Regions from separate parts of the Steroidobacter cummioxidans genome, predicted to be linked through region 2. Evidence: riboswitches for the same ligand, from Rfam matches in the RefSeq annotation. Region 2 holds a riboswitch; each other region holds the start of a gene.
The links. Region 2 has a riboswitch for cyclic di-GMP ahead of D0550_RS35255 (hypothetical protein). Riboswitches for the same ligand answer to the same signal wherever they lie in the genome.
Positions count from the first base shown of each region.

Region 1: linked by a shared signal. The riboswitch ahead of D0550_RS16825 (M23 family metallopeptidase) and the one ahead of D0550_RS35255 (hypothetical protein) in region 2 are both predicted to bind cyclic di-GMP.
Region 3: linked by a shared signal. The riboswitch ahead of D0550_RS04075 (putative Ig domain-containing protein) and the one ahead of D0550_RS35255 (hypothetical protein) in region 2 are both predicted to bind cyclic di-GMP.

Region 1 is NZ_LSRW01000032.1:29,672-40,013, forward strand. It holds gene D0550_RS16795 (D-alanine--D-alanine ligase) at 1-82, shown strand, start outside; gene D0550_RS16800 (cell division protein FtsQ/DivIB) at 79-900, shown strand; gene ftsA (cell division protein FtsA) at 893-2,128, shown strand; gene ftsZ (cell division protein FtsZ) at 2,265-3,449, shown strand; gene lpxC (UDP-3-O-acyl-N-acetylglucosamine deacetylase) at 3,737-4,654, shown strand; gene D0550_RS16820 (DciA family protein) at 4,777-5,103, opposite strand; cyclic di-GMP riboswitch class I at 5,171-5,274, shown strand; gene D0550_RS16825 (M23 family metallopeptidase) at 5,457-6,377, shown strand; gene secA (preprotein translocase subunit SecA) at 6,556-9,306, shown strand; gene D0550_RS16835 (demethoxyubiquinone hydroxylase family protein) at 9,395-9,916, shown strand; gene D0550_RS16840 (hypothetical protein) at 9,951-10,342, shown strand, end outside.
Region 2 is NZ_LSRW01000001.1:524-10,865, reverse strand. It holds gene D0550_RS00055 (FtsX-like permease family protein) at 1-716, shown strand, start outside; gene D0550_RS00050 (lipocalin-like domain-containing protein) at 716-1,792, shown strand; gene rraA (ribonuclease E activity regulator RraA) at 1,799-2,281, opposite strand; gene D0550_RS35255 (hypothetical protein) at 2,344-4,482, opposite strand; cyclic di-GMP riboswitch class I at 4,659-4,745, opposite strand; gene D0550_RS00035 (hypothetical protein) at 4,899-5,234, opposite strand; gene D0550_RS00030 (hypothetical protein) at 5,502-5,801, opposite strand; gene D0550_RS00025 (hypothetical protein) at 5,988-6,377, shown strand; gene D0550_RS00020 (circularly permuted type 2 ATP-grasp protein) at 6,570-7,985, shown strand; gene D0550_RS00015 (alpha-E domain-containing protein) at 7,987-8,934, shown strand; gene D0550_RS00010 (transglutaminase family protein) at 9,231-10,040, shown strand; partial or broken gene D0550_RS36710 (proteasome-type protease) at 10,174-10,342, shown strand, end outside.
Region 3 is NZ_LSRW01000005.1:66,099-76,440, reverse strand. It holds gene D0550_RS04080 (fibronectin type III domain-containing protein) at 1-1,170, shown strand; cyclic di-GMP riboswitch class I at 1,509-1,592, shown strand; cyclic di-GMP riboswitch class I at 1,746-1,849, shown strand; gene D0550_RS04075 (putative Ig domain-containing protein) at 2,085-3,929, shown strand; gene D0550_RS04070 (M16 family metallopeptidase) at 4,106-5,482, shown strand; gene D0550_RS04065 (M16 family metallopeptidase) at 5,494-6,966, shown strand; gene D0550_RS04060 (NTP/NDP exchange transporter) at 6,988-8,346, shown strand; gene D0550_RS04055 (TonB family protein) at 8,343-10,151, opposite strand; gene D0550_RS04050 (chemotaxis protein CheX) at 10,209-10,342, opposite strand, start outside.

The sequences.
Region 1 (10,342 bases), on a different contig from region 2:
CGGCATCGAGTTCGATGAGCTGGTGTGGCGCGTGTTGGAAACCAGTCTGCCGCGTGAAGGCCAAGGAGCGCCCCGTTCATGATGGGCACCCGCAAGCGCAACCGTCGCAAGGCCGCTGGCGAGCAGCTCGATCTGCTCGGCCGGCTGCAACCCATGGTCACGTGGTTGACCAATGGTGGCTTGCGTCCTGCGCTTGGCGTGGTTGCGTTGTTGAGCGGCATCGCAGTGATGGTGTGGGGCCTGGCGGTCTCGTTCGATCGACCGATTGGCAAGGTGGAAGTCGGCGGGCAATTTCAGCGCGTCGCGCCGATGCAGATCGAAGCCGCGGTCGCGCCGTTTCGTGGCTCGGGCTTTCTGTCCGTCAATCTGGATGCGCTGCGCGGTGCGTTGGAGACCATTCCCTGGGTGGATCGCGCGCGGGTCGAGCGTAAGTGGCCGAACGGTGTGCGTGTGTTCATCACCGAGCATGTCGCAGCAGCCCGCTGGGGCGAGTCGGGGTTGATGAACACGCGCGGCGAATTGTTTCTGAAAGACTCGCGGCACATTCCGCAAGAGTTGCCGCAGCTGGTGGGCCCGCCGGGCACGGAGGGTCAGGTCGCGAAGCTTTATCTGGACACGTATCCGCGTCTGTTGGGTGTGGGCATGCGCTTGAGCAGAGTCGAGCTGGACGCGCGTGGCGCGTGGCAGCTGACCCTTGGCAACGGCGTGATCGTGCGTCTGGGTCGCCAGGACGTGCCGGCCCGCTTGGAAAGGTTCATCGCTGTGGCGAGCCCGGTCGTGGCCGCTCGAGCAGCGGAAGTGAGTTACGTAGATCTGCGTTACAGCAACGGCTTCTCCGTCGGCTGGAACGCTCCTACCCGCGTCGCGCGCGACGCCGAGGAATCTCGTGCCGATGGCTAGGAAGAATGACCGCAATCTGATCGTCGGCCTCGACATTGGCACCTCCAAGGTGGTCGCCATCGTCGGCGAGGTCAATCACGAAGGCCGCATCGAAGTGGTGGGCTTGGGCTCGCATCCTTCGCGCGGACTGAAGCGTGGCGTCGTCGTGAACATCGAGTCGACGGTGCAGTCCATTCAGCGCGCGGTGGAAGAGGCCGAGCTGATGGCCGGCTGCGAGATTCATTCGGTGTACGCGGGCATCGCCGGCAGCCATGTGCGCAGCCTGAACTCGCACGGCATCGTGGCGATTCGGAACAAAGAGGTGACGGCTGAGGACGTCGACCGCGTGATCGACGCGGCACGCGCCGTCGCGATCCCGGCCGACCAGAAGATCCTCCACATCCTGCCGCAGGAATTTCTGATCGACAGCCAGGAAGGCATCCGCGAGCCCATCGGCATGTCGGGCGTACGACTGGAAGCGAAAGTTCACATCGTCACGGGCGCTGACAGTGCGGCACAGAACATCGTGAAGTGTGTGCAGCGGTGTGGGCTGACCGTCGAGGACATCGTGCTCGAGCAGCTCGCCTCGGCGTACTCGGTGCTGGCCGACGATGAGAAGGAACTGGGTGTCTGTCTCGTCGATATCGGTGGCGGTACGACCGATCTGGCGGTGTTCTCGGGCGGCGCAATTCGTCACACCGCGGTGCTGCCGATCGCGGGCGATCAGGTGACGAACGACATCGCCGTCAGTCTGCGCACGCCGACGCAGTACGCCGAGGAGATCAAGATGAAGTTCGCGTGCGCGTTGTCGCAGCTCGCGAACTCGGACGAGACCATCGAAGTGCCGAGCGTGGGCGATCGTCCGCCGCGGCGGCTGGCGAGGCAGACGCTCGCCGAAGTGGTCGAGCCTCGTTACGAGGAATTGTTTGCTCTGGTGCGCGAAGAGCTGCGCCGCTCCGGCTTCGAGGAAGTGATCGCCGCGGGCGTCGTGCTCACTGGCGGCAGCGCGAAGATGGAAGGCGCCGTCGAGCTCGCCGAGGAAGTGTTTCACATGCCGGTGCGCCTGGGCGTGCCGCAGCACATCACCGGGCTGGTGGATGTGGTGAGCAATCCGATTCATTCGACCGGCGTCGGCCTGCTGCTGTACGGCCGGGAGAATTATCTGCGCGGGCGTCGCGAGTTGCCGCTGGGCGGCAACGTGCGCGGCACCTTCGATCGCATGAAAGCTTGGTTTCAAGGAAATTTCTGATGACCGAGACGATGCGCCAGGGACCTGGCCACAACAAGGGGATGAGTGGGGAAGGTGGAGCGTGCGGCGGGCCTCTGAACCGGCCGTACGTTGAGTCGCAATTTGCTTTGTCTCGCTGACATTGAGGGGACTAACGATGTTTGTACTTGCTGATACAGAAAACCAAGGCGCCGTCATCAAAGTGATTGGCGTAGGCGGCGGCGGCGGAAACGCGGTCGCTCACATGATCCAGGCCGGTATCGAAGGCGTGGATTTCATTTGCATCAACACCGACGCGCAGGCGTTGAAGCACTCCAAGGTGAAAGTCGGTCTGCAGATCGGCTGCAACATCACCAAGGGCCTGGGTGCAGGCGCCGATCCGGAAGTGGGCCGTCAGGCCGCCATGGAAGATCGTGACCGCATCATCGAAATGATCGAAGGCTCGGACATGCTGTTCATCACCGCCGGCATGGGCGGTGGCACCGGCACGGGCGCGGCTCCGGTCGTGGCGCAGGTCGCGAAGGAACTGGGCATTCTCACCGTCGCGGTCGTGACCCGGCCGTTCGAGATGGAAGGCCGGAAGCGTCACGGCTCCGCGGAGCGTGGCCTCGCCGAGTTGAGCAAACATGTCGACTCGCTGATCACCATCCCGAACCAGAAACTGCTGACCGTACTGGGCGGCGATGTGACTTTGCTCGACGCGTTCAAGTCGGCCAATCAGGTGTTGCAGGGCGCGGTGCAGGGCATCGCCGAACTGATCACCCGTCCCGGCATGATCAACGTCGACTTCGCCGACGTGCGTACCGTGATGGCCGAAACCGGCATGGCCATGATGGGCACGGGCATCGCTCGCGGTGAGAATCGTGCGCGTGAAGCTGCCGAAGCCGCTGTTTCCAGCCCGCTGCTGGAAGATGTGAATCTTCAGGGCGCGCATGGCCTGCTGATCAATGTCACCGCCGGCATGGACCTGCGTACCAGCGAGTTCAGCATCGTCGGCGATACGGTGAAGCAGTACGCCTCCGAGGACGCCAACGTGGTCGTCGGCTGCGTGATCGATCCGGAAATGAGCGAGCAGATTCGCGTGACCGTCGTGGCCACGGGCATCGGTCGTCCGGGGACGCAGATGCAGGCGCCGCAGCAGGATACGCGTCGCATGACCGCCATCCCCGGCGGCCGTCGTGGCAGCGTGCCCACGCTCGACGATCTGCACGTTCCGACCTATATCCGTAACCAGCGCGATCCGCACGCAGGTGCCGCTCGTCGCGCGGTCGGCGACGGTCTGACCGCTGAAGATACGTCGATGCTGGATATTCCGGCGTTTTTGCGTCGGCAGGCGGATTGAGGCGGAACGGCCCGATGAAGCACGACTGCTGACCCGAAGGCTGTGCGGCCCAAGGAGCACGGCCGGGGAAAAATCCCGCGGGAGATCTGCGGCGGGCGGTACCAACTCTCTCTATGAGTTACATGGGGAACATGCATGGTGCCGCTGGAACTTCGTTGCAGGTTGGCAAGTCGATTCATTCGTGAGCGGTGAAAGTCCTTTTTCAATGTCAGCAAAAGTAACGGCAAGTCAGAGGCTTGCCGTTCACTTGCCGGCAGTGTTAGGGTCTGCGCCGCTTGGAACCCCTCATGCTGCGACAACGAACCCTCAAGAACACCATCCGCGCGACCGGCGTCGGCCTCCACTCCGGTAAAAAAGTGCTGATGGTGCTGCGTCCGGCGCCGGTAGACACCGGCGTTGTGTTCCGTCGCACCGATCTGAATGAGCCGGTGGACGTGCGCGCGTATGCCGAAAACGTCGGCGATACCACGCTCGGCACGTCCCTGTTCAATGGCGAGGCCAGGGTCTCGACAGTCGAACATCTGTTGTCGGCATTTGCCGGTCTCGGCCTGGACAATGCCTATGTGGACCTGTCCGCCGAAGAGGTCCCCATCATGGACGGCAGCGCCGGTCCGTTCGTGTTCCTGCTGCAGTCGGCGGGCATCGAAGAGCAGCCCGCGCCGAAACGTTTCGTCCGCATCCTCGCGCCGCTGGAAGTGCGCGATGGTGACAAGTGGGCGCGCTTCGAGCCGTACAACGGCTTCAAGGTGAACATGGAAATCGAGTTCAACCACCCGGTGTTCAAGAAGCGCTCGCAGACCGCGTCGATGGACTTCTCCACGACCTCCTATTTGAAAGAGATCAGCCGCGCGCGCACCTTCGGCTTCATGCGCGACCTGGAATACATGCGCTCGAAGAATCTGGCGCTGGGCGGCACCATGGACAACGCCATCGTGCTGGACGAGTACCGCGTGCTGAACGAAGACGGCCTGCGCTACGAGGACGAGTTCGTCAAACACAAGATCCTCGACGCCATCGGCGATCTGTACCTGCTCGGCAAGAGCCTGATCGGCGAATTCAGCGGCCACAAATCCGGCCACGCGCTCAACAATCAGCTGGTCCGCAAGCTGATCAACACGCCGAACGCGTGGCAGCCGGTGACTTTCGATAACCCGAAAGACTCGCCGATCTCTTATGTACCTGCGGCCGCGATGGTCAGCGCTTAAGAAGTGAGCTGCTGCTTGATCGGACCGCGGGTGCCGCTGTTATTAAGCAGCATACGCATGCCACAGCCGGTTCAGTTCTCGCTGTGGCTGGCCAGTCAGCCGGTCAGCGCGAAAATCTGCCGTTAACGCTCAGTCGAGTCGCGCAGCTTCCTGCCGACGCGAACTTTTACTTTTGTGACCTGCCTCTCACCTTCGCTGGCAGGCGACGCATTTAACACTTCCAACAGCTGCGCCTGGGCATAACGAATCTGCGGGCACCAGGCCGCCGAATCCGCCAGCACCACGAGCGTGTCGCCGCGGCAACTTGCTGACACCACATGATCTTTTTCCGGACCTGTGAGCGCGGCGCGGATCCGCTCGGTCAGCTCGACGTGTGCTGCCACGCGCTGCTCGAGTTGCGCGAATAACGGGCCAACGGTCTCGCCCAGCGGTTTGAAACGATCAGTCATACGCTGAAAGCGTCAATATGCGCGCCAGGCGCTTGATCTTTGGACACTACGTTATGCATATTCCGGGCACTGTTAAGGGCAAACCCGTCGAAAGGCGGGGACGCAAAGCCACCGGTCTACGGCTGCAGGTACGCACATCGCGGGCCGCGCCACGATAGCGGGGTTGCCAGGATGTACAACTCGAACATTCGGTTCTACGTCCACCGCAGTTCTGCTCGGGCCATCAAACCGGCTCGTCACGTCGCGAACCTTGTCGCTGGAAGCGGGCAAGTTCAAGGCGGGTGTGAACGTTTTATCGTGCCGTCAGTGGAAACTGGCCGTTTAGGGCGCGAAAGAGAGAAGGTAGTGATCAAATGAACGTCATCGTGTTCTCCAGGCGCTTCGGCAAGGCTCGCCAGTTCGAGCTTGGCCGCCCCTTGGCGATGACGGTGACGATAGCGACTGTGACGATAGTGCTGGCCGGCGTGCTGTTCGCCGGCATCCAGCTCGGTCGCGGCGGTTTCATTCTCAACCCGGCCGCGCAGGTTACGGAGTGGGGCGCGAAACTGGAGCAGCAGCGGCTCGAAGTGGCCAATGCCCGGCGCGATCTGCAAGAACGGCTCGATGCGCTGACCAGCCGCGTCGGCCAGATGAATGCGCACGTGATCCGCCTCGATGCCCTGGGCCGCCGGCTCACCGAGATGGCCAATCTCGACAAGGGCGAATTCAATTTCGATAGCGAGCCCGCCGTCGGCGGTCCCGAAGGCCTGGTGGAAGGTGCCACCGTCGCCGCCCCCGAGCTGACCGCCATGCTCGATGACCTGACCAACCAGATCCGCGACCGCGAGCGCCAGCTGAGCGTGCTGGAAAGCATGATTTCCACGCGCAACCTGAGCCGCCAGGTGGTGCCGGACGGCCGGCCGGTGTTGCAGGGCTGGATTTCCTCGCACTTCGGCTATCGCGCCGATCCATTCACTGGTCGTAACGCCTATCACCGCGGCATCGACTTCGCGGGCCCGGCTGGCTCGCAGGTGGTGGCGGTCGCCTCGGGCGTGGTGACTTATTCCAAGGAGCGCTTCGGCTACGGCCGGACAGTGGAGATCAATCACGGCAACGGCTACGTCACCCGCTACGCGCACAATTCCAAGGCGCTGGTGCAGGTCGGCGACACCGTGCAGAAAGGCCAGGCCATCGCGCTGATCGGCTCGACTGGCCGCTCCACCGGCCCGCACCTGCATTTCGAGGTGCTCAAGCAGGGCCGCGCCGTGGATCCGATGACATTCGTGCGTCGGTAAAAAAGCGCTTCTTCAGCTTGTTTTCGCGGTAAGCCGCCCCAAGCCATGCGGCGCCCCGGCCATTCCAGCATGCAGCTGGCGAGACCGTAATTAGAGTCGCCGGGCGCGCGTGTACAATAATGGGCTTTTCCCAACAGGCTTTTGTGGGCCCTGACGGCCCCATCCCCGGAGTTTCAGCGTGGCGAATTGGCTGACCCAGCTGTTCGGCAGTCGCAATCAGCGGCTTCTGAGCGGTTATTCCCGGATCGTCGACAAGACCAATGCCCTGGAAGAATCCTTCCGGGCGCTGTCCGACGAGCAGTTGCAGGCCAAGACGGCGGAGTTCCGTCAGTTGCTGGCCCAGGGCAAGACCCTGGACGACATTGCGCCCCAGGCCTTTGCCGCGACCCGAGAGGCTGCCCGCCGAGTGCTGGGCATGCGGCATTTCGACGTTCAGCTCATCGGCGGCACCGTGCTGCATCAGGGCAAGATCGCCGAAATGCGCACCGGTGAAGGTAAGACGCTGATGGCGACGCTGGGTGCCTACCTGAATGCGTTGCCCGCCAAGGGCGTGCACGTGGTCACGGTCAACGAATACCTGGCCTCGCGTGACGCGGAGTGGATGGGCCGGGTCTATCGCTTCCTCGGCCTGACCGTCGGTGTGATCAAGAGCGGCCAGAGCCCGGAGGAGAAGCGCGCCGCTTACAACTCCGACATCACCTACGGCACCAACAACGAATTCGGCTTCGACTACCTGCGCGACAACCTCGCGTTCCGGCTCGAGGACCGCGTGCAGCGCGGGCTCGCGTACGCCATCGTCGACGAAGTGGACTCGATCCTGATCGACGAAGCCCGCACGCCGCTGATCATTTCCGGACCCGCTGAGGAGAGCACCGAGCTCTACCTGCGGATCAACGAGCTGGCGCCGAAGCTGCAGCGTCAGGAAAGCGAGGAAGGCGAGGGCGACTACTGGGCCGACGAGAAGTCTCGCCAGGTGCATCTGTCCGACACCGGCCATGAGCACGCCGAACAGCTGATTGCCGAAGCCGGTCTGTTGCAGGCGGGCGAGAGCCTGTACGACGCGGCCAACATCCGCATCATGCATCACTTGAATGCGGCGCTCCGGGCTCACTCGCTGTACCACCGCGATGTGGAGTACATCGTGCGCAACGGCGAAGTGGTCATCGTCGACGAGTTCACCGGCCGCACCATGCCGGGCCGTCGCTGGTCGGACGGTCTGCATCAGGCCATCGAAGCGAAAGAGCGCGTGCGGGTTCGCGAAGAGAACCAGACGGTCGCCTCGATCACATTCCAGAATTACTTCCGCATGTATTCGAAGCTGGCCGGCATGACCGGTACGGCCGATACCGAAGCGTTCGAATTCCAGTCGATCTATGGGCTGGAAGTGGTGGTGATTCCGACCAACAAGCCGATGATCCGCAAAGATCATCCCGACTTCGTGTATCTGACGCAGAACGACAAGTTCGCAGCCATCATCGAGGACATTCGCGACTGCGTGTCGCGCGGCCAGCCGGCGCTGGTGGGCACCACGTCCATCGAAACTTCCGAGCTGCTGTCGAAGCTGCTCGAAAAAGAACAGATTCCGCACCAGGTGCTGAACGCCAAGCAGCACGAGCGCGAGGCGCTGATCGTCGCACAGGCCGGCCGTCCCGGCGCAGTGACCATCGCTACCAACATGGCCGGCCGCGGTACCGACATCGTGCTCGGCGGCAACCTGGAAGTCGAATTGCAGGGCATGGGCGAAGTCGATGATGCGACCAAGGCCCGCGTGCGCGAGGAGTGGAAACAGCGTCATGAGGCAGTGCTCGCCGCCGGCGGCCTGCACATCGTCGGCACCGAGCGTCACGAATCCCGTCGTATCGACAACCAGCTGCGCGGCCGTTCCGGTCGTCAGGGTGACTCGGGCTCGAGCCGTTTCTATCTTTCGCTCGAAGACAACTTGATGCGCATCTTCGGCGATCCCGAGCGCGTCAAACGCTGGCTGCAGACCGCCGGCATGAAGGAAGGCGAAGTGATCGAGAGCCGCATGCTCTCGAAACAGATCGAGCGCGCCCAGCGCAAGGTCGAAGCCCACAACTTCGATGCTCGTAAGAACCTGCTCGAGTACGACGACGTCGCCAACGATCAGCGTAAGGTCATCTACAACCAGCGCACCGATCTCATGGCCGCCGAGGAAGTGGGCGATGCCATCGCCGGCATTCGTCAGGAGGTGGTCAATGCGTTGATCGATCGGCACGTGTCGCCCGGCAGCCTGGAAGAGCAGTGGGACATCGAGGGCCTGAAACAGGCCGTCGAGAAGGACTTCGCCGTCGAAATCGATCCCAAGGCCTGGCTGGAACAAGACCAGAACCTGGTCGAAGAGGGCGTGCGCAAGCGCATCCACGAGATCATCGACAAGACGTACGAGGCCAAGGTGGAGCTGTACGGCGCCCCCGTCGTGCGTCACATCGAGAAGGCCATCATGCTGCAGCAGTTGGACTCGCACTGGCGCGAGCACCTCGCTGCGATGGACTATCTCCGCCAGGGCATTCACCTGCGCAGCTACGCACAGAAGAACCCCAAGCAGGAATACAAGCGCGAAGCCTTCGAGCTGTTCACCGCCATGCTCGATCGCATCAAGCACGACACTGTGTCGATGCTCTCTCGCATGCAACTGCGCACGCAGGCCGATGTCGAGCGTGAAGAGCGTGAAGAGCAGGAGCGCCAGGCTCGCCTCGCGCGCGCCATGCAGTTCCAGCACGCCGCTCCGGAACAAATCACCGCGCCGACAGCTCCTGCGCAAGAACCCCAGCCGATGGCCGCCGAAACGGGCGAGCCCGTCGCGCAGTTCGTGCGTGAGACGAAAAAGGTCGGCCGCAACGAGCTGTGCCCGTGCGGCTCAGGGAAGAAGTTCAAGCATTGTCACGGAGCGCTGGCGGGACAGGGTTAGCCCAGTCACCGCTTGAGCTTCGATCGATCAAGGCGCGCCGCGTTGAAAAACGCGGCGCGTTTGTTTGCGCTCGGTTAAAGGACTTCGAGTGACTACGGCCCAGACCGTCGATCAGATCTTACGTGTCGATCATGCGGGTGAGTGCGGGGCGATCCGGATCTATCGGAGCCAGATCGCTATCGCGCGGGTGCTGCATCCAGGGTGTGTCCCGGCGTTGGAGCACATGCTCGGGCACGAGCTCACTCATTTCAAAACTTTCGATCGTTTATTGAAGGCGCGAAACGTCCGGCCGTGCCATGCCCTGCCGCTGTGGATGGCCGGCGGATGGATGCTCGGCACCGTCACGGCGCTGTTCGGCGAACGGGCTATCTGGGTCTGTACCGCGGCGATCGAGAACACCGTCAACGATCATCTTGAACATCAGGTCGCGGTGCTGGGTGTGCAGGATCCAGAAGCGCTGGCGGCCGTCGAATCCATTCGCCGCGACGAGAAGGAACACGAAGAGCATGCTGTCGCACACGGCGGGGAAAGCAGGGGCCTGTATCGCGTGCTGCGCTGGATAGTGAAGGGCGCAACGTCGTTTGCGATCTGGTTGTCGACGAAGCTTTGAGGTCTGATTAGGCCAAGAACAATTAGGAGGCGATGTGATTCCACATCAGATCTTGATCGTAGGGATTCGATTGCTGGTCATCTTCTGGTTTTTTAGTTTGCTTGGCCAGGTCGGAGTCCTGCTGACCACCTATCAGGACGTGGCTGTTTCTTCGAAGCCATTTCTAATTTCCATGGTGATGCAGTTGGTCGCGGTCGTTGTCTTGTGGCTGTTTCCCGCGACGCTCGCGTCGAAGTTGCTGCGGGGTGGCAGTGTGCCGGTGCAGCCGAGCGCGGTGACACTCGATGAGTGGCGCGATCTGGTTTTCGTCGGAGTCGGACTCTTCGTTGTGACGCGCGCCATTCCCGATGTGATCTACTGGGCGATTCTGGCGACGGCACCCGAATCCTCGTTCCCCGATTTCTCGTTCGAGCAAACAGTAAATGC
Region 2 (10,342 bases):
CCGATCTGTTCGCGATCGAGGCGGGCGATGAGATCAGGTTCGAGCTCGCGGGCAAGCAGGTTGTCGCCTCCGTGCGAGGGGTGTGGCGCGACTATGAGCATCAAAACGGTGCCATCGTCATGGGGCGCGATGAGTACGTGGCTCTAACCGGCGACCACGCAGTCAACACCGTCTGGTTCTGGCTCGACAATGGCGCTGACATCGGCAAGGTTGGCAACGCCATTCGCGATCTGCTGCCGCCAGGCATTGACTACGACATGCGGACACCGGGCGAATTGCGCAAGATGTCGCTCGCGGCGTTCGATCGGACGTTTGCGATTACCTACTTGTTGGAACTGGTGGCGGTGACGATCGGTTTGTTCGGCATCGCCGCGGGCATTAGCGCGCAAGTACTGGCTCGACGCAGCGAGTTTGGCGCGCTCAGACACCTCGGCTTTACGCGCGGGCAGGTTGCGACGATGCTGGCGATCGAGGGTTCGGTGCTGGGTGCGCTTGGCGTGATCGTCGGATTGATTGCGGGCACGGTCATCAGCTTGATCCTGATCTATGTGGTGAACCGGCAATCGTTTCACTGGAGCATGGATTTGAGCGCGCCTGTTGGCTTGCTCGCCGGATTGAGCGCGGCTTTGATCGCTGCCGCTGCGTTGATCGCGGTGGTGAGTGGCAGACAGGCGATGGGCGGCGAAGTCGTGCGCGCGGTCAAGGAGGATTGGTGATGCGACTGTCGCGTGGGCTGTGTTTGCTCGCTGTGGCGACGCTTGTGGTGTTTGGTGCGCGTGCCGATGCGGTCTATCCCGCCGTCGTTCCTGGTTATCAAATCCAGTTTCCCCGCGACGAGGGCAGTCATCCTCAGTTCAAGACGGAGTGGTGGTATGTCACCGGCTGGCTCGAAGGCACAGCGAATCAGCCGATCGGTTTTCAGCTGACCTTCTTTCGCTCGCGCACCGGCATCGACGACGACAATCCTTCGCGCTTCGCTCTGCGCCAGGCGTTGTTCGCTCACCTGGCGATCAGCGATCCAAAGCGCGGCGTCTTGTTACATCACGAGAAGTCGGCGCGCCCGGGTTTCGGTCTGGCCGAAGCGGCCGAAGGAGCGCTCGATGTTCATATCGACGATTGGCAGCTGCGCAGGGAAGGTGACGGTTACATTGCCATCGCCAGGGCCGATGACCTGCAGCTCGACTTGCAGCTGCAGCCCCAGGCATCGCCGTTGCTTCAGGGCGATCATGGCTTCAGTCAAAAAGGCCCGAACCCAAGCTCTGCCAGTTACTACTACAGCCTGCCTCAGCTCGCCGTCACGGGCCGCGTCACCATCGACGGCAAAGAACAAGCCGTGCGCGGCGTTGCCTGGTTCGATCACGAGTGGTCCGGCGCGATCGTCGATGAGCGCGCACAGGGTTGGGATTGGGTCGGTTTGAATCTCGACGATGGCGGCGCACTGATGATGTTTCAAATGCGCGGCGCTGAAGACAGCGAGCTGTGGGCGGCCGCCAAGTGGCGGGCTGCCGGTGCCAGCGAAGGCGTTTCATACAAACCAGAAGCCGTGGAGTGGCAGCCAGTGCGTTACTGGCGCTCCTCACGCACGGGAGTTCGCTATCCGGTCGAGTGGCAGGTGACCGTCGGCGATCGAGTCATCACCTTGAAGCCGCTCATGGACGATCAGGAGAACGACGCCAGTGGCAGCACCGGCACCATCTATTGGGAAGGTGCCGTGCGTGCATTCGAAGGAGACAAGCCCATCGGCCGCGGTTATCTGGAGCTGACGGGCTACGGCAAGAAAATACGCTTGTGACCGCCGTTACTTGACCAGTTGACGGCGCGCGACGATGACGCCGTCCTCGTCCGCATACAGCCAATCGCCAGGACGAAAAGCTACGCCGCCGAAGCGAACCACGATGTCGCGCTGACCTTCGCCGCGCTTGTCGGTCTTCAGGGGATGAGTGCCGAGCGCTTTGACGCCGATGGGCATGTCGGCCATCGCGGCGGAGTCGCGGATGCAGCCGAAGACGACGATGCCTGCCCAGCCATTGTCGACGGCCTTCTGGGCGAGCATATCGCCCACCACGGCACGACGCATGGAGCCGCCGGCATCGATGACCAGCACGCGGCCGTTGCCGGCTTCAGCGGTCAGCTCGCGAACCAGCGAGTTGTCTTCGAAGCATTTGATGGTGGCGATCGGGCCGCCGAACTGGATCTGTCCGCCGAAATCGCCGAACAACGGCTCACAGATGTCCAGCTCGTCGCTGAATTGATCGCACAGGTCGGCAGTTCTGATGTCCACGGCGCAGCCTCGTCAGGAGAAGACGGGGCAGTTTGCCGCAGACCCGAGGGTCTGCGCGAGTGCTACTTCTTCTTGCCGAGCAGGCGCGACAGCAGCGAGTTGCTCTGCGGCAGCTTGCGTACGCCGCTCTCGGACAACTCGACTTCGCGCGCCTCTTCCAACAGCTCGTCGGCCAGGCTCTTCTTGAGCTGCTTGTGCTTGCCGGTGTTGCCTGCGCGAGTCGGCTCGGAGCGTTTGGTTGCGGGGCCGGCGGCTTTGGCGGCAACCCTGCTGTCCAGCGCTTTGTGAACGCCGGTGGAGTTCAGCTTGAACGCACCGGTCGCATTGGGCTTGAAGGCGCCGGTTGCGCCCGGCTTGAACGTGCCGGTGGCGGAGCTCAGCGCGCCCGTCGCGTTCGGACGGAACGCACCGGTGGCATTGGGGCGAAATGCACCAGTGGCCGACGTATCGACTTCCATGGTGATGGTCGGCACGACTGGCGCGCGACTGGCGCGGGCGTTGTTGAGCTCGACGACGTTGTTCTTCGGCTCTTCAGGTTCGGCGCGACGCGGTTGTGGCGCATCTTTGAAGCGCAGCTGCTCGGCGGCGCTGATGCGCAGCACCGACGGCGATGCGAAGAATGTTTTGAGATAGCCAGCCACCGCTTCGGCAGACACGGCTTCTTTGAAAAAGCCCAGGCGCAGCGAGTGCACGATCTTGCCGCTGCCCGCCGTGGCGACCGAATACAAGCGATACGCCTCGAAGATATCGAGGTGCGGCATGGTGTCCAGATTCACCGGCTGCTCGGACGCGGCGAGCTGAATCGCAAACCACTTTTCCTGCGCGTTGTCGTTCAGCTCTTCGCTGGTCAGCGCGCGGATCGTTTGCGTGCTGTCGAGATTCGGATGCGCATTCGAGGTATCGCGCACTGGCGCTGGCGGAACCTGCTTGGGAGCCGGCGTTGCCGCTTTATTCACCACGGGCGGTGCGACCGGTTTTGCCGGCGGCTCAGCCTTCTTGGCAACGGGTGGCGCTGCGGGCTTCGCGGCAGCGGGTTTCGGCGCAGCGGCGGGTTTGGCTGCAGCCGCTTTGTTTGTTACGGCGGGCGACGGTGAAGCAGCAGCGGGCGCGGCGGACTTGGCCGGCGGCTCGTCGTAGAGGTCGAGCTCGAAGGTATCGACATCTTCGATCTTCAGGCCTTTGCCGACGTGATACGGCTCGTTCGATCCTTTCGCCTGCTGTGCGGCAGCCGGCGTCGGTTCAGGATCGGAGAACGTAAGAGCGGGCACGCGCACGCTCCGCGCTGTATCCAGCTTCGGCGGCACAGCGACGGGCGCGGGCGGAGTGGCTGCCTTGCTTTTAGCAGCAGCGGCAGCGGCTGCGGGCACCGGCGCGGTGGTTTTGATTTTGAGCTTGCTGGTATCGAGCGCGGCAAACTTGCCACTCAACAAACCAACAGCGAGCGGTTCTTTCGACGGTGTCGGCGCAGGAGCGGCGGCGAGCGGTGTGGGAGCGGGATCGTCGTTCCAGCTCATCTCATCGAGGCCGGGGGCTTCGGTGAGCGCTTTGATCTTCGGCAACGACGCCGACGTGACTGCAGCTTTGGTTTCTTCGTCCGGCTCCCACGTCATCTCCACGACTTCGTCGCTCGGAGCTTTCGCGGCTGGCTTCGCCGGTTGAGCGGGCCTGGCAACGGCCTTAGCAGGCGCGGCTGCCGGCGGCGCGAGGACCGGAGCAGGAGCAGCCTTCGTCGGAGCGGGAGCTGCAGCGACAGGAGCAGGCGCAGCTTTCGGAGCTGGCGCTGCGGCGACGGGAGCGGGTGGCGGTGTGTTGACAACAGCAACGGCAGGACGCGGAGCAGGCGCCGGCGTCGAGGCGGGCAAGTAGCCGCGCGCGAAGCGGCGATCCTCATCGCTCAGGCTGGTTGTGAATGCGGTTGGATACTGCTGACGAACGACAGTAAGAACGCGTTCAGCATGCGCTTCGTTCGTGAAGAAGCCGAGGCGCAGACGATGCCGCGTGCGTCCATCCTCGACACGCGCGACCTGATAAAGCTTGTAATTCTCGAGACCGGGAATGTTACGACCCGTCGTCGGCACCGGTGCGATGGAGGCGCACAGATTGATGACGAACAGCTGCGTGCCGCTCCCTGCGTTTTGGGAGACGAGCGGCGGCTGTGAGCTTTCCGGCTCGACATAGACCTTGCTGGTATTGTCTTCCACGTTTCTTCCCCGACCCGTTGCGCCGCTGATCACCGCCCGCGTGCGGTGGACGCGCTTGCGGCTGAACGATTCATTTCGGCGGGGGGAGTGAGCGCGCTTATGCGCATCGCGCTCGTTCACGGCGGTTTCGCTGTTGTCTTTTGTGGCGAAACCGTTGCCGCATTATGTCGCGGCCCCGTGGCAACCCCGCTGTCTTAGGAAATGAATCCGTTAGACCGGAAGCTTTGCGTCCTCGCCTTTCGGCGAGTTTGCCCAGGAAATCTAACAATCGTCTTGGAACGATTCGATCATCGGCACGCTCAAGGCATAAGTCAAGCAAGTCCGGTCGCTTTCAGCAGACAAGGGGTTTGGCGACAAGTGAGATGCTGCGTTTGCCTTGAGGTTATGTCTCATCTGGTCCGTTGTTGGCGGTTTTGTTACACCGCCATGCGCGTCCACGCTTCTTTGCTCGCGCTCGCGGGCTCGCCCGCCATGATGCGCGGCGCGAGCTGAGAAACGATATGAACCTGCGCAGCATCGGAAAGGCCGAGCGCGCGTAGCGCACCTTCGAGGCCTTCGATCAGCTGACGACGCTCGTTCTCCGTCGGACAGCTGTCACGCGCCAGCGCAGCGAGCTCATCGCCCACGCTTTCCAATGTCTCGGCGATCGAGGGCGCGAACTCGCTCAAGTCGCCCCGCAGCCGCGCGGCAAATCGAAACGAGTTGTATGCGCACACGTACGCGCGATGTCTGAGCTTCAAGTTCTTCAACATTCCCACCGCATGGGTCTCCCGCACGAGGTCACGGGCGAAAGTGTGAAGGGCGACACGAATTGGACGGTGTGCGCTGGATCGCAAAACGCCGTCGCATTTCGGCGTTGCATTTACGCCTCATTACGGATCAAGCACGTACGCCCAAACTATTTTTCGCCGCAAAAAATTTACGCACTGGCCGTTGACAAAGAGCAACTGTCATGATGCTGGGCGCGTCGCGAAGGATGCGCCACGAGGACAGCGGGCGCGCGCGGGTGGCCGGGCTACTCAGGCGCGGCCGACATTGCGATCCGTGGGCGAGTGGAAATATTCGCTTTCTTCGGCGAATTGACGCATCAGTTTGCGCAGCTCCTCGATCCGGCCCTCGGCAGTGCTGATGGGCTGGCATTCTTCGCACTCTGGATCCGAACAGGGTTGCCGCGAGTACAACCAGTACTGCACGGCGCCCGCCAGCAGACCGTCGGCGATGTCCCAGATGTCGGCCTTGTCATCCGTGTCGGCGATCCGGTTGCCCAGGTCGACGGCCTTGCCGAAGGCTTCGCTGAAGGGGTTGTCGGGTTCCTGCATGGGGGGGTCACTCGAGCGTCTGGCGCCCGTTGCTCTCATTGAAGATGGCCCCATTGTAACGGCGTTGTGCCCCCTGACGAAGACTGTCACCGCCTTGAACCCAGGCACGCTGACTGGTCTACTGTCATAAAGCACTCGCCGATACCGTAGCCCGCTGCAAGCGGGCGAATTCATTAGAGGTTTCACATGGCCGAAGATCGTAATCAGGACCCGCAGATGGACGCCGAGGGGCTCTACCAGGAAGACAATTTCACCGACCGCAAGGTGGGTGCGATTCGTCGCCTTTCCCCGGTGCGCGCCGATGGCTCCGCCGATCCTGCCCGCCCGGTGCTGTTCATCGGCCAGGCCGAGATCATGACCAACATGGGTCCGGTGCCCATCAGCTTCGAGATCGAGGGGCAGACGCTGGCTGACGCGGTCATCGGCTTCGCGCCGGCGGCACAGGCCGCGATCGAGCGTACCGTCCAGCAGATCCAGGAAATGCGTCGCCAGCAGGCCTCGCAGCTCGTGGTTCCGCAGGGTCCGGTGCCGGGCATCACCGGCGGCCGCGGCGGCGGCAAGATCCAGATGCCTTGATGATCCATGGGGCGCGTGGCGCCCCATGATCGTGCGTGGGGCCCGTCATTCGGGCCTTACGTGGTGCGTCCCGCCGCGATTTGCGCAGAAATCGCCCATAACTGGCTGCTTTCGCGGCTGGCACGTTTTTCGCTCCATCCCGACTCCAAGCTCGAGCCATGGCATCGCTGCCCGGCTACAACAGAGGTCTGGATGTCGGCGATTCCGTACGATGAAATGCATGCCAGCGACGGCGAGGTGCGAGAGCACTACAGAACCTTCGCTTCCTGGCTCGCGCGCACCCCGAGCGAGCGCGTTGCGCACAAGCGCGCCGAGGCCGACACGTTGTTTCATCGCGTCGGCATCACCTTCACCGTCTATGGTGAGGAAGCCGGCACCGAGCGGCTGATTCCTTTCGACATCGTCCCGCGCATCATTCCGGCCAACGAGTGGAAGCATCTCGCCGCCGGCTTGAAGCAACGCGTGCGTGCGCTGAACGCGTTCACCAACGATATCTATCACTCGCAGGAGATCCTGCAGGCCGGCCGCATTCCGGCCGAGCAGGTGCTTTGCAATGGTCAGTATCGACCGGAGATGCAAGGCATCGACGTGCCCGGCTCGATCTATGCGCACATCGCGGGCGTCGATGTGGTGCGTGCCGGCGAGGGTGAGTTCTACGTTCTCGAAGACAATCTGCGGGTGCCGTCGGGCGTGTCATACATGCTCGAAGACCGGCGCATGATGATGCGACTGTTTCCCGAGTTGTTCGCGCTGCATTCGGTGGCCCCAGTCGAGCACTATCCGGATTTGTTGCTGGAGAATCTGCGCAGCGTTGCGCCGTCGGGTGTGAACGATCCGACCGTCGCGCTGCTGACGCCGGGTGCTTACAACAGCGCGTACTTCGAGCACGCCTTTCTGGCGCAGCAGATGGGCATCGAGCTGGTCGAGGGACAGGATCTGTTCGTCGACGATGAGTTCGTCTACATGCGTACCACTCGCGGTCCGCAGCGCGTGGATGTGATCTATCGACGCATCGATGACGACTTCCTGGATCCGTTGGTGTTTCGGCCGGATTCGATGTTGGGTATTCCAGGATTGTTGGCCGCCTATCGCGCGGGGCGAGTGACGATCGCCAATGCGATTGGCACAGGCGTCGCCGACGACAAATCCATTTATCCCTATGTGCCGGAGATGGTGCGCTTCTACCTCGGCGAGGAGCCGTTGCTGTCGAACGTGCCGACGTACGTTCTACGACGCAAGGAGGATTTGGCATACACGCTCGCGCATCTGTCGGAGCTGGTCGTCAAGGAGGTGCATGGCGCAGGTGGGTACGGAATGTTGATTGGGCCGGCGGCAAGCAAGGCGGAGTTGGAGGCGTTCCGGCAGCGGATCCTGCGCTCGCCGGAAAGATACATCGCCCAACCGACGCTCGCGCTGTCGGCGTGCCCGACGTTTGTCGATGCGGGTATCGCGCCGAGGCACATCGACTTGAGGCCGTTTGTGTTGTCGGGGCGTGAAGTCACATTGGTGCCGGGTGGCCTGACGAGAGTGGCGCTCAGAGAAGGGTCGCTGGTGGTGAACTCGTCGCAAGGCGGCGGGACGAAAGATACGTGGGTGCTGGAGCGCTAGCATGCTGAGCCGCACCGCCGATCACCTCTACTGGATGGCTCGCTACACCGAGCGGGCCGAGAATCTCGCTCGCATGCTCGACGTCAACTCGCGCATGTCGTTGCTGCCACAGGGCGCCGAAATCCTCGAGCAAGGCTGGATCGCGACCCTCACCATCATCGGCCTGATGGATGCGTTCCGGCAGCGGTATGACGCGGTGACCTCGTCGAATGTCATCGAGTTCATGTCATTCGATCGCGACAACCCGATGAGCATCTACAGCTGCATGCGCGCCGCTCGCGAGAACGCGCGTGCCGTTCGGGGCACGCTCACTTCGGAAATCTGGGAGACATTGAATGCGACCTGGCTGGAAATGCGCGGGACCAGCCTGCGGTCTTCCACTGAGGCAGAAGTGGGCAATTTCTTTGAGTGGGTGAAATATCGCTCGCATGTGGCGCGGGGCGTCGTTCAAGGCACGATGTTGCGCGATGAAGCGTGGCACTTCACCTGGCTCGGCACGTATCTGGAGCGCGCCGACAGCACCGCTCGCATTCTGGATGTGAAGTATCACTTGCTGCTGCCTCGCGGCGAGCAAGCAGGCGGCGCGGCGGACTACTACCAGTGGAGTGCGCTCCTGCACTCCGTCTCCGCGTTCGAAATCTATCGCCGCGTTTATCGTGACCTGATCACTCCCCGACGCGTCGCCGAGCTTCTCGTCCTGCGCGATGACATGCCACGCTCGTTGCGTCGCTGCATGTCTCAAGTGCACATGCATTTGCAGTCAGTGCGCAACGCGCAGTCGGCGGAGACCGAACGGCGGGCCGGTGAATTGCAGGCGTCGCTGCACTTCGGCCGCATCGAGAGCGTGTTCGAGGTGGGGCTGCACGAATATCTGGTGCGATTCCTCGGTCGCACGCGCGATCTGGGCGATCGAGTATCACGAGACTTCCTGGTGTCGGCCACCGACTAGGGCCTGTGAACACTCATTTGATGGGCTGCGTTGCGCCTCCAATCGCCTGCAGCAAGGCGCAAAGCGCAGCCCGTATGTCGATACGGGCAAGCTTTGTAACGCAGCGGCAGGCGATTCGAGGCGCAACCCATTCAATGAATAAATATCCTTTGATGGGACGAGCTATTGCGGTTCAGGACGTCGTTGCTCCTCCCTTGTGTGCAGAGAGCACACGGCGGTCGTCCCGCCTAGCCCTGAACCGCAATAGCTCGTCGCAGCCCATCCAATGAGTGTTCACAGGCCCTAGGAGCGCGCGCATGCAGCTACATATCCGACACGAAACGGTCTACCGCTACGGCGAGCCGGTAAAGCGCAGCGTGCAGAACCTGCGACTGACGCCTCGCCGCGATTCCATGCAACGTGCGCTCAGCTGGAGCATGGCTGCGCCCGGGCGTTATCGCTCGCAAGTCGATGCTTACGGCAACATCGTCCATTTGCTCACGCTCGATGAGCCTCATCGCGAGATCCGCATCATCGTGAATGGCATCGTCGAAACCGAGGACCAGCCTGCGGTGTCCTTGCCTGACGAGGGGCAACTCTCACCGCTGGCATTTCTTGCCGAGACGCCGCTCACTCGTCCGGACGAAGCCATCACCAGCTTCGCGCGCGCTCGCCTGCAAGCGGGCGGTGACGTGCGCGACAAACTGCTGGCTCTGGCGGAAGCGGTGTGTGAAGAAGTTCGCTATGAAAAAGGCGCCACCGACGTGCACGAATCGGCTTCGCGGGCATTCGCGCGCGGTGCGGGGGTCTGCCAGGATCATTCGCACATTTACATAGCCAGCTGTCGTAGTGCAGGGATTCCAGCACGCTATGTCAGCGGTTACTTTTACGCCGGTAAAGACGGCGAAATCGCCAGCCACGCGTGGGTGGACGTTTGGACCGGTCATGACCAGGGCTGGATGTCCATCGACGTGACTCATCGCACGCCCACCGATGGGCGGCATTGCCGGCTGGCCGTAGGTCGCGATTACCTGGATGCCTGTCCGGTCCGCGGCGTCCGTCGCGGCGGTGGAGCCGAAGAAATGCAGGTCGCGGTGAGGATCGCGGCAGCCGCGCAACAACAATAGAAGTGACTGATGACTGATGAATACTGAGTAGTCAGAAGCCGAAGCCTCCCTGGCCGGGCGGCGCAGAAATGAGCTATCGTTGTGCGCTTCACCACTCTGACCATTCATTAGTCATTAGTCACTAGTCACTTCTATGACGTATTGCATAGGCATGCTGCTGGATGCCGGCCTGGTGTTCCTTTCCGACTCGCGCACCAACGCGGGCGTGGACCAGATCAGCACGTTCCGCAAAGTGACCATTTTCGAGCGCCGCGGCGAGCGCATCATGGTGCTGCTGACGGCCGGCAATCTGGCGATCTCGC
Region 3 (10,342 bases), on a different contig from region 2:
ATGCGCGTTTCTTCGTCTTTCGCCGCGATCGCGGCGTTGGCTTCGTTTGCGGGTCTCGCATCCGCCCAGACTGTCAATCGGCCACCGACCATCAGCGGCACGCCGCCGGCGGTCATCAAGGCCAACACCTCGTACAACTTTCTGCCGAGCGCAGCCGATCCGGAAGGCCGCCCGCTGAAGTTCACGCTCGTGAACAAGCCGGGCTGGATGGTGCTGGCACCGAACAGCGGCCGGCTCATGGGTTACCCGAAGTCGCCCGGCGTCTATAACAATATCATCCTGCGCGTCACCGACGGCGTGAACACGGTATCGCTGCCGGCCTTCTCGGTGACGGTGAACACCACCGGCACGATTGCCAATCGCGCGCCGACGATCAGCGGCACGCCGGCGACGACCGCGACGGTCGGTACTGCCTATAGTTTCCAGCCCTCTGCCAACGATCCCGACGGCAACACGCTCGGCTACACCATCACCAATCGTCCGAGCTGGGCGACCTTCAACACTTCGACCGGTCGTCTCAGCGGCACACCGACCGCAACCGGTACCTTCAGCAACATCCAGATTCGTGTGAGCGATGGCACGGCAACGACTTCGCTGCCGGCGTTCTCGATCAACGTCACGAACAGCACGAATCGCGCGCCGGTCATCAGCGGCACGCCGGCTCGCTCGGTCAACGCGGGCAGCGCCTATAGCTTCCGTCCGACCGCGAGCGATCCGGATGGCAACACGCTGACCTACTCGATCGCGAATCGTCCGAGCTGGGCCACGTTCAACACCAGCACCGGTCAGCTGTCCGGCACGCCGAGCGCCTCGCAGGTCGGCACGTACAACAACATCACGATCAGCGTGAGCGACGGTCGTGCGACCACTTCGTTGGCGGCCTTCTCGATCAGCGTGGTCGATGTGTCGAATGGCGGCGCGACGCTGAGCTGGACTCCGCCGACCACCAACACCGACGGCAGCTCGCTGGGCAACCTGGCCGGTTACCGCATTTCGTACGGCACCAGCGCCAGTGCGATGACGCAGACGATCCAGGTGGCGAACGCGGGCATCACGCGCTACACCATCAGCAATCTCTCGCCGGGCACCTACTACTTCTCGGTGCGTGCTTACACCAGCAACGGCTCGGAGAGCGCGAACTCGAACGTCTCGTCGAAGGTCGTGCGGTAACAAGCACTGCTGGCTCGATAGTGCAGCGGCGGCTGGAGCGATCCAGCCGCCGCTTTGTTTTTCGGCATTGTTAAATGTTTGCGCGCATGCACAGCAGCAGTGCGCGCAGCACGTTGCACTCGCGTCTGAATTCTGGCGCGGTTATGTGAATTAGCGGTGACATTTCCACCGCCGCGCTGTCGGTCACTACCGACAATTGCAAAAACAAAATCCCTACGATTAACTCCGCTCCGACCACGAAGTTTTGTTCAATCGATTTCGTCGAATCGCACCGGCTCTACTGGACGCGGCCTTCACGGCGGCGAGAGTGGGTGAGGGACGCGAACCGAACGAACAACGCTTCACCAGGGCATAACCGTCGAAAGACGGCGACGCAAAGCCTCCGGTCCTACAGCGATGCTGGGGATAGCGGGGTTGCCGGCCAGCTCTTCAGCGTCACCGAGCTTGCCGTCATCCTTCCTATTCTTTTGCTGCTGTTCGACCAGGCCTTGCGGCCCTGGGGTCGACTGACCACAGTTAAGTCGAAAGGGACCTCGGTCGCTTTCGACCAGATAATAAAGTCTGGGAGCAGCAGAAAGTGATATCGGCAAACCCGTCGAAAGGCGGGGACGCAAAGCCTCCGGTCTACTGGAACACTGCGTGTGATGCGCAGCGCTCCTACGACAGCGGGGTTGCCACCGACGCCACCGTCGCGACGTTCGCAAGGCCCCTTGCGAGCGCGTGCACGCGCGATCGTGTGAAGAACAACGACAACAAGCTGCCGATAGCGCACGCCCCCGTGCGCGCCAATCTTTCTTTGCGCTTCGAGCGCCGCGCATGCGTTGCGGCGACTGCCTTTTTTCCGGAACACAGCAGCGCGATTCAGCGCCGGTCCTCGGACCGTCGTTGTCGTGCGCGAAGCCAAGGTACGAGCAATGATTCCAACTATTTTCGGGAAAACCTTCCTGCAGCGGGCCCTGCTGGCGTTGATTGCCGCGTCATTGGGAGCATGCGGCGACTCTAGTGACGATGGCGCTGTAACGGGACCAGTCAGCGAGCAGTCGCCGCCGGCAGGCGGTACTGCCGACGATCCGGCGCTGCCGGTGCCGGCGAATCAGCCGCCCGAAGTGGATGGCATTCCTGCGGCCACCGCGACTGCGGGGCAGCCGTATCGGTTCGAGCCCAGCGCGATCGATGCGGACGACGACTTCCTCGAGTTCTTCATCACCAATCAGCCGGCGTGGGCCAGCTTCGACTCCGAAACCGGCATCCTGAGCGGCACGCCGCAAGACGCCCACGTGGGCGACTCCCAGGAAATCACGATCAGTGTCACCGATGGCCGCGACACGCGCTCCATCGGTCCCTTCACGATCAAGGTGAATGGCCGGACGCAGCCGCCACCGCCGCCCAATAATCCGCCGACCATTTCCGGCACGCCGGCGACGTCGGTGATCGTGGATCAGCGCTATCTGTTCCAACCCACGTATTCCGATCCTGAGAACGATCGTCTGCGCTTCACGGTGTCCAATCGTCCGTCGTGGGCGACCTTCAGCACCCAGAGTGGCGTGTTGAGCGGTACGCCGGGCGCAGCGAACGTCGGTACGTATTCGAACATCCGCATCAGCGTCAACGACGGCACGAGCACCGTCACGCTGCCGGCGTTCTCCATCCAGGTGCGCGGCCTCGACAATCGCGCGCCTACCATCAGCGGCACGCCGACCACTAGCGTGCAGGCGATGCAGACGTACACCTTTACCCCGCAAGCCAGCGATGCGGATGGCGACACGCTGGTCTATCGCATCAGCAATCAGCCGCGCTGGGCGACGTTCAGCGCTGCGACCGGCGTTTTGACCGGCACACCGTCGACGACCGACATCGGCACTTACTCGAACCTGATCGTCAGCGTGAGCGATGGCCGCGTTTCGACGTCGCTGCCTGCGTTCTCGATCGTGGTCTCGGCCGCGCCCAATCGCGCGCCGACGATTTCCGGCTCGCCATCGACGAGCGCGAGCGTCGGGGCGGCGTATTCGTTCACGCCGACCGCCAGCGATCCGGATGGCAACACCATCAGCTTCTCCATTCAGAACGCACCGAGCTGGGCGCAGTTCAGCACGGCGACGGGCCGCTTGAACGGCACGCCCACTGCGGCCGGCACGTTCTCGAACATTCGCATCAGCGTGACCGATGGCAACCTGACTGCGACGTTGCCCGCGTTCTCCATCAACGTCACCGGCGCGAGCAATCGTGCTCCGACGATCAGTGGCACGCCGGCGACGACCGTGTCCTCGGGTGCCGCCTATAACTTCCAGCCGACGGGCAACGACCCCGATGGCAACACGCTGACCTACAGCATCGCGAACCGCCCATCGTGGGCGTCGTTCAACACGTCGACGGGACGTTTGTCCGGCACGCCGACGGCCTCGAACGCGGGCACTTACTCGAACATCGTGATCTCGGTGAGTGACGGAACACTCAGCGCCTCGCTGCCGTCGTTTGCGATCACTGTGGTGCAAGCGTCGACCGGCAGCGCGACGTTGTCGTGGACACCGCCGACCCAGAACACCGACGGCTCGTCGCTGACCAACCTGGCCGGCTATCGGATCGTGTATGGACGCACCGCGACCAGCCTCGATCAGACTGTCCAGGTCGCAAATGCCGGCACGGCGAGTTACACGATCACCGGGCTCACGTCGGGCACGTGGTACTTCCGCGTGAAGGCGTACAACAGCGGTGGCGGTGAAAGCGACGTCTCCAACTCGGGCTCGAAGACCATCCCGTAAGCGACCGTACCGAGCACGCAGAATCCTTCCAAGGCCCGCTTCGCGCGGGCCTTTTTCTTGTCGTCGGCCCGATCTGACGAGTCTGTCAGGATGATCGATGGGTCGAATTAATGATGTATTCTCGGCCGGATCTGCAATCCCAAAGCGGCGCGCGCCGCGATAACGGAGTGGTCACCATGAGACCCCGTCGATACGGCGTCTGTCTGTCTCTCGCTTTCGCCCTGCTGCCCACCATGCCAGCAATTGCTGCGACACCTGCCGCGGTTCGTGTAGATTTTTCCGAGCACACGCTGAAGAACGGCCTGCGGGTGCAGTTGGTCGAAGATCACACTACGCCCGTGATCGCCGTGAATGTCGCGTACGACGTGGGTTCCCGCAACGAGCGTCCCGGGCTCACCGGCTTCGCCCACCTGTTCGAGCACATGATGTTCAAGGGGTCGAAGAACGTCGGCGACGGCGAGCACTTCTATCAAGTGCTGACCAACGGCGGCTCCATGAACGGCACCACCAGCTCCGACATCACGCTGTACTTCGAGGCGCTGCCGGCGAATCAGCTGGAAATGGCGCTGTTTCTCGAGTCCGATCGGATGCGCTCGCTGGACATCACCCAGGCCAAGCTCGACAACCAGCGCCAGGCGGTGCAGGAAGAGCGCCGCATGCGGATCGACAACCAGCCTTATGGCCGCTCGTACGAGCGCTTCGATGAAGTGTTCTACGACAAGTTCGGCTACCAGCATTCCACCATCGGCTCGATGGAAGATCTCAACGCAGCCAGCGTGCACGACGTGGCGGAGTTCTTCCGCATCTACTACGCGCCCAATAACGCGGTGCTGACTGTCGTCGGTGACTTCAAGCGCGAGCAGACGCTGGCCATGATCCGGAAGTACTTCGAGGACATTCCTCGTCAGCCCGCGCCCCCGGCGGTCGATCTGGTCGAGGCTCCGCAGACCGCCGAACGGCGCGAGACGCTGACCGACGCTCTGGCGCGCGCGCCGCAGATTCTCATCGGCTACAAGATCGGCGTCGGCAACGATGCGGATCAGGCCGCGTTGCAGGTGCTGTCATCGGTCCTGCAGGGCGGCGACAGCTCGCGGCTGTATCAAAGCATCAGCAAGGAGAAAGAGCTGGTCAGCAGCATCGGCGGCTACGTCGAAGAGCGCATCGGCACCGGCGGTTTCTATGTCATCGCCACCGTGCGGCCGGATCAGAAGCCGGAAGTGGTCGAAGCCTCGATCTATGAAGAGATCGCACGCATCACCGAAGAGCCCATCGCCGATTGGGAGCTGCAGAAGGCACGCAATGCGACTCGCCTCGGTTATCTGCAGGGTATCCGCAGCGCGCAGAACCGCGCCAACATTCTGGGCCGCTACACCATCCTGTACAAGGATCCGCACCTGATCAACACGCGTCTGCAGAAGATCGATGCGGTGACGCGCGCCGACGTGCAGCGAGTCGCCAAGAAATATCTGATTCCGACCGGCCGCACCGTGTTGACGACGTTGCCTGCGCCGATCGCCGCGCCGGCTCCCGCGCCAGCTACCCCTGGCCCGTAAGCGAGCACGCCATGAACAAAGTCATTCATAAGAACTCCGTGCTCGCGCTGCTCTCATCGCTGGTGATCATGCAAGCATCCGCACAGGCGCCTGCGCCTACGCCGCCCGCGCCTGCCGGCGCGTCGACCAAAGGCGTCGAGTTGAAGGGCAAAGTGCCGGTCAATCCGCAGACGCTGCGGGTACAGTTGCCGAAGCCGCAGGAAGCCGTGTTGTCGAACGGCCTGCGTGTGTCGCTACTGGAAGATCACAAGCTGCCGACGTTCTCGATGCAGCTGTACTTCAATGGCGGTGGCCTGGCCGATCCGGCGGACAAACGCGGTGTCGCGATGGTGACGGCGAGTCTGCTGCGCGAAGGAACCAAGCAACGATCGAGTCGCGACATCGCCGAGCAACTCGCGACACTCGGAGCCAGCTTGTCCTCGAGCTCCGGGCCGTCCTCGGGCGAGAGCGTCGTCTCCGTGACCGGCCTGAGCGACAACATCGATGCAACCCTGGCGATTGCGGCCGATGTGATGCGCAATCCCACGTTCCCGGCGTCGGAGCTGGATAAGTTTCGGGCGCGCTTTCTGGCTCAGCTGCAGATCCAGCGAGGCAATCCTGGCTTTCAGGCCCAGGAGCAATTCATGCGCGTCATCTATGGCGAGCATCCCGGCGCGCTGGTGGTGCCGAGTGAAGCAGTTATCAAAGGACTGACCAGCGCCGATCTCGCGAGCTTCCACGCCGCCCGCTATCGCCCCAACAATGCGTTCCTGATCGCGCACGGCGACATCGGCTTGAAAGATCTGGTTGCCAAACTCGAGCAGCACTTCGGCAACTGGGCCAAGGCAGATGTCACCAAAGTGTCGTTGCCGCCGCCCAAGGAGCCGCAGAAGGCGCGGGTACTGCTGGTCGATCGGCCGGGGTCGGTGCAGACCTCGCTGTGGGTCGGCTCGCTCGGCATCGAAAGAGACAGCAAGGACTACTTCGCCATGCTGGTCATGAATCACATTCTCGGTGGCGGCCCGGCGTCCCGATTGTTCATGAATCTCAGGGAGGACAAGGGCTATACGTACGGGGTCTACAGTTCATTCACCGGCACGACCTTCCCGGGCGTCGTGGTTGCGAGCACTGACGTGCGCACCGCGGTGACCGAGGGCGCGATGCAAGAGCTCGATGTGGAGCTGCAACGCATTGCCAATGAGCCTGTATCGGAACGGGAGCTGACAAATGCGCGGCGCGCGTTGATCGGCCGCTTCGCGCTATCGCTGGACTCGCCGCTGTCGCTCATGGGAAATCTCGCGACTCAGAAAATCTACAAGTTGCCGGCGGATTACTGGGACACCTACCCGCAGCGTGTGGAAGCCATCACGCCCGCCGATATCCAGCGCGTCGCGAAGAAATATTACGCCCGCGACCGGCTGCAGATCATCGCAGTCGGCGATGCCGCGCAGGTCAGCAAAATCCTGGAAAAGTACGGGACAGTCGAGTCGGCGACTCCGATGTAACACACTCAGCAAGAACAACACATGAATACGCCAACGCACGCTCCGCCATCGCCTTTTGCACGGTTGTTGTCACGCCTCGCGCCGATCCAACCCGCGGAGATCGGGGCGGTGGTGGCCGCGTTCTTCCTGTTCTTTTTCATGTGGAGCGGTTACTTCTCGGTGCGGCCGGTGCGCGAGACCATCGGCACCATCATCGGTCGCGACAAGCTGGCCGATATCTGGATCATCACCTCCATCGTGTCGGTGCTGATCATTCCGTTGTATGGCGTGGTGGTGGCGCGCTTTCGCCGCAGTCGGTTCCTGCCCTGGATGTACGGCATCGTCGCGGTCGTGCTGGTGTTCACCGGCCTGTCGTTGCACGGCAAAGAGATCAATCTGGCCGCGGGCAAGTTCTTCTACGTGTTCATCAGCGTGGTGAACCTGTTCCTGCTGTCGGTGTTCTGGAGCTTCCTGCTGGAGCTGTTCGATCGTCAGCAGACCAAGCGCCTGTTTGGCGTGATCGCCGCGGGCGGTAGCGCGGGCGCGCTGATGGGGCCGTTCATATCGGATATCGCCGTGCCGTACATTGGCAACAGCGGCGTGTTGTTCTTTGGTGCGTCGCTGTTCGTTGCTGCGATCTTCTGTCAGCGCGTGCTGCTCGGTGTGTGGTCGGAGCGCACCGATGTTTCCAATCGGGCGGAGGACCGGCCCATCGGCGGCAATCCATTTGCGGGCATCACCATCATCCTTCGTTCGCCTTACGTGCTGGGTATTGCCCTGTTCGTCGTGGGCATCTCGTGCGTGAATACCCTGCTGTATTTCGAACAGCTGCGTATGGTCGAAGAGCATTTCCCCGGCCTGGAGAATCGCACGCAGATCTTCGCGCGCTTCGACTGGATCGTGCAGGGACTGACGGTGCTGTCGCAGATCTTCCTGACCGGACGCATCGCCGAGAAGTTCGGCGTCAAGGCGCTGATCACCTTCGTGCCGGTGATCATGATTTTCGCGTTTGCGGGATTGGCCATGTCGGGCGCCTTCCAGGTGCTGATGGTGGTCGTGATCGCGCGTCGCGCGATGGAGTATGCGTTCGTGCGGCCGGGTCGAGAGATGTTGTGGAGCCCGCTGGACAAAGAAACGAAGTACAAGGCCAAGAACACCGTCGACGTGCCGGTGTATCGCGGGTCCGATGCGTTGTCCGCTCAGTTGAACAATTGGGTTGCCGGTGCCGGCTTTGGCATCGCCGCGGTGGCCTGGCTCGGAGCGGCGGTCGCGGCGCTGTGGGCGATACTGGGTTACTGGTTGGGGCGCAGCTTCGAGGATAAAGAGAAGCTGCAGGGCAACGCCTCGCAACCCGCGGCGACGCGGCTCAATCAGTCGGATGATCGGCGCGTTACCGGCTAGTTATTCAGCACGAATCTGACTTGCAACACGGCGCGCTGGGCCACCGGCGCGCCGTTTTTGCGAATGGGCTCGAAACGCCATTTGCTCACGGAGTCCAGTGCGGCCTTGTCGAATACTTGCTTGGGCGCGGAGTCGCGAACGTGCAAGTCGCGAGTGCTGCCGTCCGGCGCAATAGTGAATTCGACTTGCACCCAGCCTTCGGTACCGGCGCGCTGGGCATCTCTTGGATAAACCGGCGGGACTTCTCGAACGCGTTTCAACGAGGCGGCGAGTGCGACGTTCTTGGCGAAGTCGCGTTGTTCCTGGGCGGCCGACAGTTGTTCCTGCAGCGTGCGAACTGCCTGCATGCCGGGAATCAGAGTATTGGCGCGATCGATCAATGTCGCCGCTTCGTCAATGTTCTCGGCGGCCAGTGCGGTGCGCGCGCGATCCAGCAGAACGAATGCCAGGCGCTGCTGTTCGCTGCGCACTTCTTCAGCATCCGGATAACGCTCGCGTAATGACATTACGTTGTCGAACGCGTTGTTTCCAGCGGGCGCGATGAGCGCGCCGCGTTCGCGAAGACTGGTAACAGCAGCGACCTGCTCGGCCAGCGACGGCCCTTGAGCTTCGGCGAGTGCGGTCTCCGCATCGTTCTCGTCTGCGACTTTTTCCGCCGCGGCTTCCTGCTCAGCAAGTTCGCGAGCTATCGCTTCCGCTAACTCGCGCTCAGCGGCAGCCGCTGCGAGGCGCTCGGCTTCAGAATTCCCGGCGGACACAACAGTTGTATCGCGAATGGCGGGGGAATCATCTGATCCAGCCGACGTGGGGGCTGCCGTGCTCGTACCGGTGGGCGGCCGAGGATTGTTCGCAACGCTCGCCGGCGCCTTTGGCGTCGTACGAGACAGAGCCAACAACTGCGTACGCAGAGCATCCAGACGTGGATGATTCGGAGCGGCTCGTTGCAGCGCTGTCCACGTGGTCACGACGCGAGGCGCATTTCGATCGTTCAATGCTTGGATGACACGTTGTTCGAGCGTGTCGACGACTTTCTGTACGCCCGCCTTGGCATCGGCGTTGTTCGCGTCGAGCGTCAACACGTCTCGATAGTACTGCAGGGCATTGTCGCCGCGCGGATCGATGAGACGACCGCTCAGATAAGCGATCTGCGCGCTGCCCAGCTTGGATTTCACTTGATCTTCGATCGGCGTGTCGCCGACGTGCGTGGTCTGCAATGTCGCGGGCAAGCCCTGGTCGCGTGAATGCCACCAGAGGCCGAATGCCACTACCGCCGCGAGCACGCCGCTTCCGGCCGCGATCGCTTTGCCGAGATACGGACGTTTGCGAGCAATGATGCGCACCGTCTGCAAAGCAATGGGCTGCACATCACGCAGCTCGTTATAGCGACGGGTCGCCGCGTTGAGGAACTGGAATGCACGACCCGGCGAGATGGGCTTGTGCAGGAAACGATAGATTCGACCGGTGCTGAGCAACGACGCGATCGCGCCTTCCTGTTCACGCCGGCCGGTGGCCATGAAGATCAGGTCGGGGAATTGTGCCTGCAGCCGTCCCAGCAGCGTGGTCACATCGCCACGCAGCGAGCCCAGATCGACAATGAGCACGTCGCAGCGGCCGCCGACCAGATGGTCGACGGCGGCATCGGCGGAAGGAACATCCCACAGAGCGTGCTCGGACCCTGCAGAGGACTGCAGGGCCGCGAGCAAGCCAGCATCGGAAGTCAGTACGACGACATCAATGACCTGACCCGGCCGCGCCGCCGTGGTGCGGACCGTATTGAGAAAGTCATCGGGCCGCGTACTGGGCACTTCATCCTCGCAGGTCCGGCGAAAGTCACGCCTTTCGCCGGCCGTTATCGACAGGGCCTACTCGAGACAAACGACCAGTTGCGCCGAATGACTGCGCCAGTTGATCGGAATGACGAAGGAGCGGATGTTGTCGGGAGTGACGATTTTCTCGGGCTCGCCGGCTACCACGGTCGGCACCGAGATCATGAAGT